One region of the Frankia sp. R43 genome, then DNA from elsewhere that is predicted to be linked to it. Evidence: riboswitches for the same ligand, from Rfam matches in the RefSeq annotation. Region 1 holds a riboswitch; the other holds the start of a gene.
What was found. Region 1 has a riboswitch for cyclic di-AMP ahead of ACG83_RS38325 (peptidoglycan-binding protein). Riboswitches for the same ligand answer to the same signal wherever they lie in the genome.
Positions count from the first base shown of each region.

Region 1 (5,696 bases):
AGCGGGGAGGTGCTGTGAGCGGTTCGGAAGCATTGAGTCGCGTCATCACGTTCTGTGGCAAGTGCAGCTGTGGCTGCCCGGAGCTCTATATCGATCATGAGGCTGAGGCCACCCGGAGGGTTGTGCTCACGGACGACTTCGGCCAGCGGATCCAGATGAGCATCGAGCAGCTCGAAGTCATCGTCGACGAGGCCCGCGCGGGCCGGATCACCTCCCTGGTGGCGGCCGAAATCGCCGCCGGAGGGTGACCGGTCATCCTCATTCCGTAGCGGCCGAGCTCGGTCCGCTACCGGGGCCGGTCACCGCCGTGGCTGCCGCGGCGGCCGCGGTGGTGGCGGCGGTTCACCTCGTGCGGCTGTACGGGCTGCTTCGCTCCACCCCGGCCGGGCGCCTGACGCTCGGTCATCCGGCGGCTGGCCATCCGGTGGCTGGCCATATGGTCGCCGACGGCTGGATCGAAGTCGCCCACGTGCTGGTCGCGGCGGGGATGGCGGTGATGTTCGTCGGCCCGCCGCGGCTCATCGGCTCGTGGCCGTTCTTCGCCGTGTACCTGGCACTCGCGCTCGTCATGCTGGCGATGGTGGTGCTGCATCCGCACTGTGGGACGCCCGGAGTCTGGTCATGCTGCGCCATGGTCGTCGTCGAGTCGGCGGCGATGGCGTGCATGTCGGGCGCGGTCGGTTTCGCGGGCTGGCCGCTGCGCACCGACGGCGCCCTCGGCGCCTGGTGCGTCGCCGTCTTCGCCGGAGCCTGCCTGGTGGCGCTGGTGGGCCTGCCCGCCCGCTGGGCGGCGCGGACATCCGCCCGCAGGATCACCGCCTGGCTGGTCAGGGCGTTTCCGGATCCGGTCGTTCCGCGTGGCACCAGGCTTGTCATGTCAGGCGGGATGGTGCTGATGTTTCTCGGGCACGTCTGACCGCGATGTTCTGATCCGCGCTGTTCCGATAGCGCGCGAATCGCCTTCCTGGCGGGCGGAGCGCGCCACGGGCGCCTATGGTCACCCGGTTGGCGGAAACGAGGCCAAGGGGGCGACCCATGCGGCGCATCGTGCTCATCTTCGTGCTGACCTTCACTGCAGTGCTGACCGTGACGGCTTCGGCGAGTTTCGCCGCACCGGCGAGCGCACCGGCGAGCACACCGGCTGTCACATCAGGCACCGCGACACCTGCCGCCCCGGCCGGTGCGTTGACACCCGCGCAGGCGGTGCAGCTGGTGCGGGAACGCGGCTACACGCCGATGGGGAGCAGCAGCTACGAACCCGCCTGGGCGCTGAGCGCGATCGTGGGGCGGTTGACGTCATCCGTGGACGGACATCCGCAGCAGGCGTTCTTCTTCAGTCAGGGCCGGTTCGTCGGAACCGACAGCGTCCCGAGTGCGAACGTGCGATGGGTGTGGTCCACGAGCGACACCGTGGCGCTTCAGTACGACCTGTACCGCCCTGATGATCCGATGTGCTGCCCGTCGGCGGGGGCGGCCACGGTGCGCTTCCGGTGGAACGGCACCGCGGTGCAGGCGCTCGACCCGATCCCGACCAACGACTGGTCGGCTCCGACGAGCCGCCGCTGAGCCGGCCATGTTCTACGTCCTGTAGAAAAGACGTCATGGGCGTGGTCTACGACATCGTTGTTGTGTTTCACCTGGTCGGGATGGCCATGATTGTCGGAGGGTGGCTCGCGCAGATCCGCTCGCCGCATCCGGTCATCACGCCCGGCATCCTGCACGGCGCCCTCGTCCAGATCGTCACAGGCATGATCCTGGTGGGGCTGGCGTCCAGCGGGGCCGTGGACCGGGACGTGGACAACGCCAAGATCGCGGTCAAGCTCGTCGTCGCGGCGGCCGTCGCCGGCATCGCCGTCGTGGGCAACGCCCGCGGCCGCGAGGCGCCGGCGGCCCTGGCTCACGCCGCAGGTGGGCTCGGGGTGGCCAATGTGGCGATCGCGGTGCTGTGGTGACGATGGCAGCCGGGCGGGCCTTCACGGCCCACGGGTGATCGCGGGCTGCGGGCTGCGGGCTGGGGACTGCGGGCTGGGGGGGCACCGGGCGTCGGCGGGATGGCCGACGCCCGGTGCCTTGTGCGTGCAGCCGGTGCGGGGGCGCCGAGTCAGTGCCCTTCCGGTGCCTCGACCAACTCGGTGAGCACACCGCCGACACCCTTCGGGTGCATGAAGGCGATGCGGCTGCCGGCCGTGCCGTGCACGGGCGTCTTGTTGACCAGGTCGAAGCCGGCGACGGTGAGCGCCGCCAGCGCGGAGTCGATGTCACCCACGCCGTAGGCGATGTGGTGGATGCCCGGCCCCTTCTTGGCCAGGAACTTGCCGACCGGGGTGTCCTCGCGGATCGGCTCCAGCAGCTGGACGTAGGAACCGCCGGTGTCGCCCTTGTGGACCAGCAGCATGGCCTCGCGCACGCCCTGCGCCTCGTTGGTCTCCTGATGCGCGACCGTCAGGCCGAATGCGGCCTCGTAGCGAGGAATGGCCTCCTCCAGCGAGGCCACGGCGATCCCGACATGGTCGATCCTGGTCAGCACAACATCGCTCCTGGTCGTAGGACGGTCGGCCCGTGGCGGCGTCCGGCCCGGGCCCAGCCTCCGAGAGTGCCCGGATACGGCGTTGCGGTCCACTGAATCCAGTACGCCGTGTCCCGGTCACCACCGACCTGTGGCGCGCGTCACCCCGGGCTTCGTCGAAGTTTCATGACGAGTGGTGCGGGAAGGTCCCAGTCACCGCAGTCGGTATGAATTCCCCGCTCGGACCCACAAGAAGATCCGTGTTGTCTGTAGTGATTAATGGAAGGCGTGTAACGGTGCCTGGAGCTCGGCTGGATCGCATTTCTGCCGAGTCGATGCCAGGGGTGCGGCTTATCGCCGGAAAACGCGGCGTCCCCGCCGTGACGCCTCTGGATGTCCAGGGGCCCGCGGCGGGGACGGTGCGTCGAGTCGATCGACGATTCCGATCAGCTTACGAGGGGCAGCTGATCGACCGGTCGCTCGCTCGGGTATTCGGTTGTGCGGCCGATCAGCCGAACAGGGCCTTGTGGGTGAGCGGGCCGATGACGCCGTCGGGCACCAGGCCGTGCTTCTTCTGGAAGTCGATGACCATGTGGTTGGTCTGCGGTCCGAAGTAGCCGTCGACGACGATCGGGTAGCCGAGCTTACGCAGCTGGTCCTGCACCAGGGAGACATCCCAGCGGGGGCCGGACACGCCCAGCCGCATGTAGCCCGAGTCGACGGCGCGGTTGGCGCTGGTGGACGGCGCGGTGGACACCGTGGTGCTCACCGAGTTGCCCACGGCCGCGGCTGCTGCGGCTCCACGAGCCAGGTACTTCGTGTGCATGCCGTTGGTGTAGGCGCTCCACGCGGTGATGCCCTGGCTCTGGCAGACCTGCCGTGCGGCCCAGGCGTTGACGTTCGGGTCGTAGAGGTCGCGGTTTCCGACCCAGCTGGCATGCGCGCGCATGTTGATCTGCCACAGGCCGCGGGAGTCCTCGCCGACGGTCGCGTGGGCGGTGGTGTTGCCGCCGGACTCGGCGAGCGCGACGGCGACCCAGGTGCTCAGCGGAATTCCGCGGCAGGAGTTCAGGCCGGCGTTCTTCGCCGCCTGCGCGATGCTGGTGTCCGAGATTACCGCCGCGCTGGCGGGGCTCGCGGTGAAGAACAGGCCGGCGGATGCCCCGATGACGCTCGCCGCGGCAACAGCAGCGGAGCGACCACGGCCTCGGCGGCGGACGCTGGGGGACTTGCGGTGCTTTCCGGTCGACATCAAGATATCTCGTTTCTACGTTGAAGAGCAGGCGGGTAGGGCGTCTTCGGGCGCCAGTGATCCGTACACGGATCAATGAGTCGCGACGAAATGGGGTCGCGAAAAAAGGCGCACGAATGGACGCGCGTTCTGCTATCGGCGTGAAATTTGTCTGGGCCCGAGCGGGCCCCAGATCTCCGGTGTCAACCCCGGGTTACGGGCGCGGCGTTACCGCGGCGGCGTTCCGAGGGACGGATGCAGTCCCGGCTGCTATTCCAAGCATGCGTACACGCAGATCCTTCCCGTACGCCTGCGAGGTTAGCTGTCGGGTTCGGGCCGGGAAGCCCGGTCGGCGCGCGCTGCGCGGCGACTTCACCCCGAGGACGGCCGCCTGGGTGCGGTGGCCATCCGGAGGAACCTGGTTCCCCCGCTTCTGCCCTGGTGGTCACTAGGAGGGGACGACGGGCCTAGGGCAGAACTCGGCGTACGACCCGTCGCTTGTTTGGTGCCAACACACCGTAACGAACTACTAAGGGTAGTCGCAAGTCCCAGTTTTTGCCCTTTTGTGGCGCTACCTAGTCACGATGCGTACAACAGGTTGGTGTATGCGCACTGTACGCGACGAAGAGGGGGAGAGGGTCCGCCGAGTACCGCAGGTGCCGCCGATGTGGTGTATGCGGCGTTCTGCCGGCTGCTTGAGCTGCGCGTGGTGACCGGGTCGTCCGCGGAGGGTGGTGACCGATCCGCAGTGATCCCTGGCAGGCCTGTCGGCTCGCGATCGCCGAATCGGCTGTGATGTGCGTAGCATCTCCGGCGAGAGTGGAATACCGGACCCTGCCCCGTCCCCGTGGGGCCCTCGCCGACGTCCTACGGTGACTGGCGGGGCGGTTCCGCGGAACCGCCCCATACGTCGCGGGCAAGCTGGCGGTGTGGGCGCTCTCCCGTCGACCGCGCCGTCAGGAACAGGCTCGCCCGGCCAGCGGACCGGGCGAGCCCGAGCGGATGTGCGATGTGATCAGACCCAGCCGGACATCGGGTAGGCCGTCATCAGGTCGCGCACCTCGCCGGCGATGCGGCTGATGGTGGTCTCGTCGTCATCGCCCGCGGCCTTCACGGCCTCGTCGATCCAGCCCGCCAGCGTCGGCATCTGCTCCGGCTGCAGTCCGCGGGTGGTGATCGCGGCCGTTCCCAGCCGGACGCCGGACGGGTCGAACGGCTTGCGCGGGTCGAACGGAACGGTGTTGTAGTTGAGCTCGATACCGGCCCGGTCCAGCGCCTTCGCGGCCGGCTTGCCGGCGACGCCACGGCTGGTCAGGTCGATCAGGATCAGGTGGTTGTCGGTGCCGCCGGTGACGAGGTCGAAACCGCGGGCGGACAGCGCCTCGGCGAGCGCCTTCGCGTTCGCGACGACGCGGTGGGCGTACTCGCGGAAGTCCGGGGTGGTGGCTTCGCGCAGCGCGACCGCGATGGCGGCGGTCGTGTGGTTGTGCGGGCCGCCCTGCAGGCCTGGGAACACCGCCTTGTCGAGGGCGGACGCGTGCGCCGCGTCCGACATGATCATCGCGCCGCGGGGCCCGCGCAGGGTCTTGTGCGTGGTGGTGGTGATGACCGGCGCGTGGCCCACGGGCGAGGGGTGGGCGCCACCGGCGATCAGGCCGGCGATGTGGGAGATGTCCGCCACGAGCACGGCGTCGATCTCGCCCGCGATCGCCGCGAAGGCGGGGAAGTCGATGGTGCGGGGGATCGCGGTCCCACCACAGAAGATCACTTTTGGCCGGTGCTGGAGCGCGAGGTCGCGCACCTCGTCGAGGTCGACCCGCCCGGTGTCCTGGCGTACTCCGTACCGGACCCCCTGGAACCAGCGGCCGGTGGCCGACACCGTCCAGCCGTGGGTCAGGTGGCCACCCGAGGGCAGGCCCATGCCCATCACGGCATCGCCCGGCTGCAGGAACGCCAGGT
Region 1 is NZ_LFCW01000013.1:26,136-31,831, forward strand. It holds gene ACG83_RS38300 (hypothetical protein) at 15-248, shown strand; gene ACG83_RS38305 (DUF5134 domain-containing protein) at 308-916, shown strand; gene ACG83_RS38310 (LppP/LprE family lipoprotein) at 1,036-1,566, shown strand; gene ACG83_RS38315 (hypothetical protein) at 1,602-1,952, shown strand; gene mce (methylmalonyl-CoA epimerase) at 2,102-2,527, opposite strand; gene ACG83_RS38325 (peptidoglycan-binding protein) at 3,015-3,758, opposite strand; cyclic di-AMP (ydaO/yuaA leader) riboswitch at 4,031-4,232, opposite strand; gene glyA (serine hydroxymethyltransferase) at 4,753-5,696, opposite strand, start outside.

Region 2 (5,696 bases), on a different contig from region 1:
TGAGGTGGGCATCCTGCGTGACGCCAGAGCTCACGCGCTCGCGGAGGGCTGAGCACACCCGCGCCGGTGGCCGGCAGTCGCGGGGGCGGCGGGGTGGCGTGATGGTCGTCCGGGCGTTGTCCCAGGCGTCGTCCGGCGCTTCCGGCGTCGTCCTGAACGGGTCTGCCGGGACGCGCTGCTTCGAATCAGGCGATTTCCGGGCGTGGGGTGTGGTTCGGTTGCATCGTGGCGTCGAATCCCCTTGCCGGTTGGTGGGGCAAGAACAAGAGAAACGTGATCATCATTGGCGTCGTGCTGGTGGTCGTCTGGTGGCTGGCCGCGGGACGGGGCCATCCAAAGGTCGAAAAGGCGACCATCCCGGACAGCTATCCCTCGGCCGGCCGGGAACTGCTCGTCCAGGCGCCTTCTGATCCGGGCGACCCGTTGCCGTTGGTAATCATCCTGCACGATGACAATTCGGATGCGAAGACGTTGGAAGAGGGGAGCAAGGTGTCCTCGCTGGCGAATCGCAAGGATCTCGCGCTCGCTTTCCCGGAGGCCGTCGCCGGAACCTGGCGACTGGACGACCCGAAAGGCGCGGACGTGCAGTACCTGAGCGACGTCGTGCGCTATATGGACGAGAAGCGGTCCGACATCGACCTGGACCGGGTGTACCTCTGGGGCATGGGCGAGGGGGCCCGGCTGGCGCTGCTCGCGGCCTGCACCTCGGCGACGCCCATCTACGCCGCGGTCGGCGTGGTGGGGCAGTTCGACACCGAGCCCGGGCCGACCTGCGACAACGTCACGCCGCATGGCCGGTTCGCCGAGACCGAGTGGGACAAGGGCGTCACGGACGCCCTGTGGAAGTTCTCCCGCGACCTGCACCGGACCGTGTGACAGACAGTCCGGCTCGACGAGACGGGTGGGACGAGGGTGGGTGCGACGAGGACGGGTGTGGGGTGCGGGGTCGGCCCCGCATCTGACTCCATCGGCCCCGCATCGGCCGCCACGTCATACTCCAGCCGAGTTGCTCTAGTTGCAAAGAACTAGTCACTTAGCTCGGATGTCCGGCGGCGGCCGAGGATGTCGCGGAGCCGCTGGCCAATTCGGGTCTTGCGGATCCGGTGAAGGTTGGATCAGCAGGCCTGCCGGTCTTGCCTCTCGGCTGGCTCCAGGGGCGCCGGAGGTGCTGCCTCCGGCCGTCGGCGCCGATTTCCTGTTCGGGCCCCGACCGTGATCCCGGTGAGGAGTCACGGTCGGGGCCCGCGTGGCCTGTCGGCGTCGCCGGGAGGGGGGTAACGGCGTCGACAGGCCACAAGGAGGCCGGGTGGCGGAGGGTCCGCTGGCCGCCGGTCCAATGGGGGGGGGATCGGAACGGCGACCAGCGGAGTCCGAGGCCTTCCGGCCGGATGGACGTCAGATGGGGGGGGATCTGACGTCCATCCCACCGGAAGGATCTACGATCTGCGGATCCGGGTGGGTGGCGCGTGTGGTTCTGTTTTGTTTATGCGGCAGGTGTTGATGCCCGATGGTCGCATTCTGGACGGTTTGCGCCGCATCTACACCGCTTATGCCGAAGTAGAATGATGTCGCAACGGCCTAAGTGCTGGAAGTGTCGAGACGGTCACGCGGCGAGCGCGAGTCGCGCGGCGTCAGGCACTTCCTGGCGGTGCGGGCTACGGGGCGTGCTCGCAGGTCTGCGGAAGGTGAGGCTGCGGTCCGGTGCAGGGGACCACACATCGGATCTGGTGACCGCCGGGCCGGAGTCAATCCCGACCAACGCCGACCCGGCGGCGGGAGCCGGGCGCGACCGGAGGGGGAGATCGCGCGGCGGCTCGTTCCGAGGACAGGGCGATCCGTGCTGCCCCGTCAGTGCGTGCGGCTTATCAGGTGAACAGGGGGGAGCCCGGAGCCAGCCGGCAAAGCAAGGTGGGCCGGCCGGTACTCACGGTGCTCAGGCGACGCGGCCGACCAGGTACGAAGTGGTGTAGATCGTCTGCAGCTTGACGACATCGCCACTGTGCGGGGCGACCCACATCTTGCCGTCGCCGGCGTAGATACCGACGTGGTAGATGTTGCCCGGGGTGCCGAAGAAGATCAGGTCGCCGGGGGCCTTGTTGTACTGGGAGATGTGCGTGGTCGCCGCGTACTGCTGGTCCGTCGTGCGGGGCACGCTCTTGCCGAGCTGCTTGTAGACGTACTGCACGAGCCCGGAGCAGTCGAACGAGTTCGGGCCTTCCGCGCCGTAGATGTACGGCTTGCCGGCCTGGAGCGATGCCAGGTAGACGGCCTTCTCGCCGATCGTGTTCGCTCCGACGTTCACGCTGACGACGGGCGTCTCGACCTCGACGGTCGAGCGGACGGCCTGACGGGAGGCCTGCGCCGGCACGGGGGGGCGAACCGTCAGGGTGGCGTCGTTCTCGGAGTGGGCGGACTGCAGCGAGTCCGTACCATCGAAGATCGCCGTGACGTTGGTGGTCGTCAGGACTCGGGCCGTGTAGGAGGCCTGGCCCCGGTCGTCCGTGGTGAGGTGCAGGAAGGTCGCCCACCCGGTGGGCAGCTTGACCTGGACCTTGATGAGCTGGTCGGCCAGCGGGGCCTTGGTCTGCTCGTCGTAGAGCGAGAAACCGATGTTGACCGGCTCGTTCGCGTTGACGGTGACCTCGGGGTTGGTCACCCGCAGGCCCACGTCGACCTTCGAGGAGAGGGTCGGCGCGGAGATGTCGGTGGTGGCGTCGAGCACGGTGGTGGACCCACTGCCGGCCACGGACGCAACCTGGATGGCCCCGTCGACGGCCAGTCGCGAGCCGATCTGCGTCGCGAGGGTCATCGGGGCGGTGTTCGACGCCTCATCAAACGCAGCGTCCGCGTTGGTGTCCGGAGCACATCCGGCGAGCGCGACCCCGGAGACTGCCACAGTCCCGGTGGTGACGGCGGCCACAGCTCGGGCCCTGGCTCTTGCTCGACTCGACGCCGTGGGGGCTGACGGTGCCCGGTGGCGGCCGCGGCCTTCCTGCTGCCGGCGTCTCTCGGTATCAAGCTGCACGCTTTGCGCAGACAACGTTGCGTTCCTTCCCGTACGCCTGCGAGGTGAGCTGTCGGGTTCGGGCTGGGCTGCCCGGTCCGTCGCGCGACCTTCGTGCGATGGACTTCACCCCTAGACCCGCACCACTACTTGGTGCCGGTCGGTGGAGGTGGGTCCCCCGCTCCTGCCCGAGGTGACGACTCGGAGGGGACACCGGGGCCGCGGGCAGGATTCGGCGTTCGGCCCGGTGTTGTCGTGACGTCGCAAGCGAGACTAGTCCACACGGATGGTGTGGGTAAACACTAGTCCCCCCCAACTACACCGAGTGTGCAAAGAAGTGCCCCTTGCGGGAGCGCATCTGCCCAGGTCAGAGGGGGTGCTGAGCTTCACGTCACGTTTTTGGACGGCCACACGAGGATCACGGACAAACACTTTAGGTGACGAGAAGTTCCGAACTGGCGGCCCGCAACAGACGCCGGAGCGGGCCGTGAAGCACGGCCACGGAGGGGTGCGGCTCGGCGCGGACGGCGGCTCGGCGTGGACGGGCCGGCTCGGCGTGGACGGGCCTGCCCAGGGGAACGGTTGTTCGGCGCGGACGGCCGGCTCAGCGCGGACGGCCGCTCCGGCGGCTCAGGAACCCGGAGTTGTGGAGCACCTGCAGCTCGATCGCGAGCTGTGTCACCTCGGGCGGAAGAGTGCGGTAGCTGCTCTGCATGGCCTCGACGGCCGCGCGCGCGTGCTCGGCGAGATCGTCCAGAGCCTGCTGGCGTTGACGCATCCGGGCTCGCTCCTCCTGGAGCGTCCGGACCGTGTCCTCCTGCCACTGCCTGGTGCGAATGATGTGCTCGCCGGCGTCCGCGGCCTGGCGCTCCGCGTCCTCCAGCCGGCTGAGCAGCGCGTCCAGAGCCTCCAGGCGGCTGGCGAGCTCGGCCATCAGATCGCCGCGGCCGGGCAGGAGCGAGAGCTCGTGTCGCCTCGGCTGGGGGTGCGTCATGGCTGACTCCGGCCGCGGCCTGCGGTGCGGGCCTGCTGGAGGGGCGTCGTGATCTGGGCGGAAGGCAGCCTGGAGGCGCACCATCGCCCCGCTCTCGACCATCGCCGAAGTTCCGACACGGTTGGTTACGTTAGTCGACGCATGGGATTTTAGGCGTGCGGTCGGCAGGATCCGGCACATAGTCAACGGACGACGGCGCGCGTCGAGGCCACCAGACGGGTGTCGACCAACGGATGCACCCGACTGGATGGATCATCACCGGTTGCCGTGTGATCCAGCGATCGGAGATCTCCGTGTCGACAACGGAAGGTTTCGGATGTGACGGAGCGAAGCGGCGGGCGAGTGGCTTGCGCCGTTCTGGCCACTGGATGCCATCCGACTGATCGTCACAATAAGTGATGTGGCTTGTGGCCTGTGATCGATCGCGACGACCGTCATGGCCCCGTGGCATGGGCGGGGTGCGGGTGGCGATGGCCGGGAGCCGCGATCCTGGCTGATGCCCGGTCATCGTCATCATCAGTGTGCAGCCGATCCGTGTGGATGTGTCGGTGGATCCGGATGGCGCCGTGTGGAGCAAGTATGTGAACCGGTTTTGGACGGTTTCCTAAGAATAGGATCCTGTCGTGCAACAACATCGATCAAGGCCGGTTAGTCGGGTGGACCTGGCTGGGATCGCCGTTGGCGGACGAGCCCGGGCTGCCCAGCCGAATTCGCTCGCCCGGATCCGCCGCTTCTCGGGATTTTTGCCACCCGCGCCCTGGCGACCACAGATCTCAGATCTCAGATCTCGTCCGGCGGCAGTGGCGGTCACGGCGGCGGCTCGAGGCCGCGGTTCGCGGAGTCGAAAACTGCGGCTGTTCTCGCGACCATAATCCTCAGGTCCCCTCCGGCGGTGGTGGCGGGCGTGGTGGCAGCTCGAAGCCGCGGTTCGAGGAGTCGAGGATTGCGGCTGTTCTCGTGACCACAATCCTCAGACCCTGCCCGGCAGCTACGGCCGCGCTCGCGGGCGGCCCCGTGGCCGAGGAGATCGCCCGCCCCCCGCACTGTCACCACCAGCGGCAACCGCCAGATCCCACCGGGCGAACCTGCGGCGATCGTCAGAAATCCCCGGCGCGATCCGCGACGGGCTCACCGGGCCATGTTTTCGTCTGCCCAGATGCTTGCGGCGTGTGTCGGGCAACGCTGATCAGTTTGGCCGACGGCGGCGCCGTAAACAGCCGGGGCGGTTTGCCCGGATCTCTCGGCATTGCTGTGCGCGGCAGCTGCCGCCCCGCGCCACGGCGGCCCGCGGCTGTCGGGTGACCTGCTCGACGCTGCTCTTCCCGGCGGGGAAAGAGATCGGCCCGCCGCTGGGAGGTAAGGCTTTCGTCGGTCGGTCCACCTGCCCGTTGCGGCAGTTCGGCGCGGCGGTTCGGCGCGCGACTTCGCACCGGCACGGACGGAAGACCCGTCCCGGTGGATTGTCCGTGCTGCGATGGTCGGTGTCGGATCCGATCATCGGTACCGGCCACGGCGGTTGGGTTCCTGGGCGCGCGATGAGATGGTCGAGTTGGGGGGATTGTGCCGCCGGGCGGGAGATCGGCGGGAGGGAACCGGACGGGCGCCGCGTGTGGCCGTGATGTCGACCTGCCCCGTGGTCGCCGCCGGCGGATGGATCAGGCCGAGGGCCTCCGGTGGCCGTACGGCCACCCTCGTCGT
Region 2 is NZ_LFCW01000005.1:469,774-475,469, reverse strand. It holds gene ACG83_RS22935 (type 1 glutamine amidotransferase) at 1-52, shown strand, start outside; gene ACG83_RS22930 (PHB depolymerase family esterase) at 208-876, shown strand; gene ACG83_RS22925 (C40 family peptidase) at 1,934-2,920, opposite strand; cyclic di-AMP (ydaO/yuaA leader) riboswitch at 3,046-3,213, opposite strand; gene ACG83_RS22920 (hypothetical protein) at 3,609-3,998, opposite strand.
Region 2: it holds a riboswitch for cyclic di-AMP, as region 1 does, so the genes downstream of both, ACG83_RS22925 (C40 family peptidase) here and ACG83_RS38325 (peptidoglycan-binding protein) in region 1, are expected to answer to the same signal.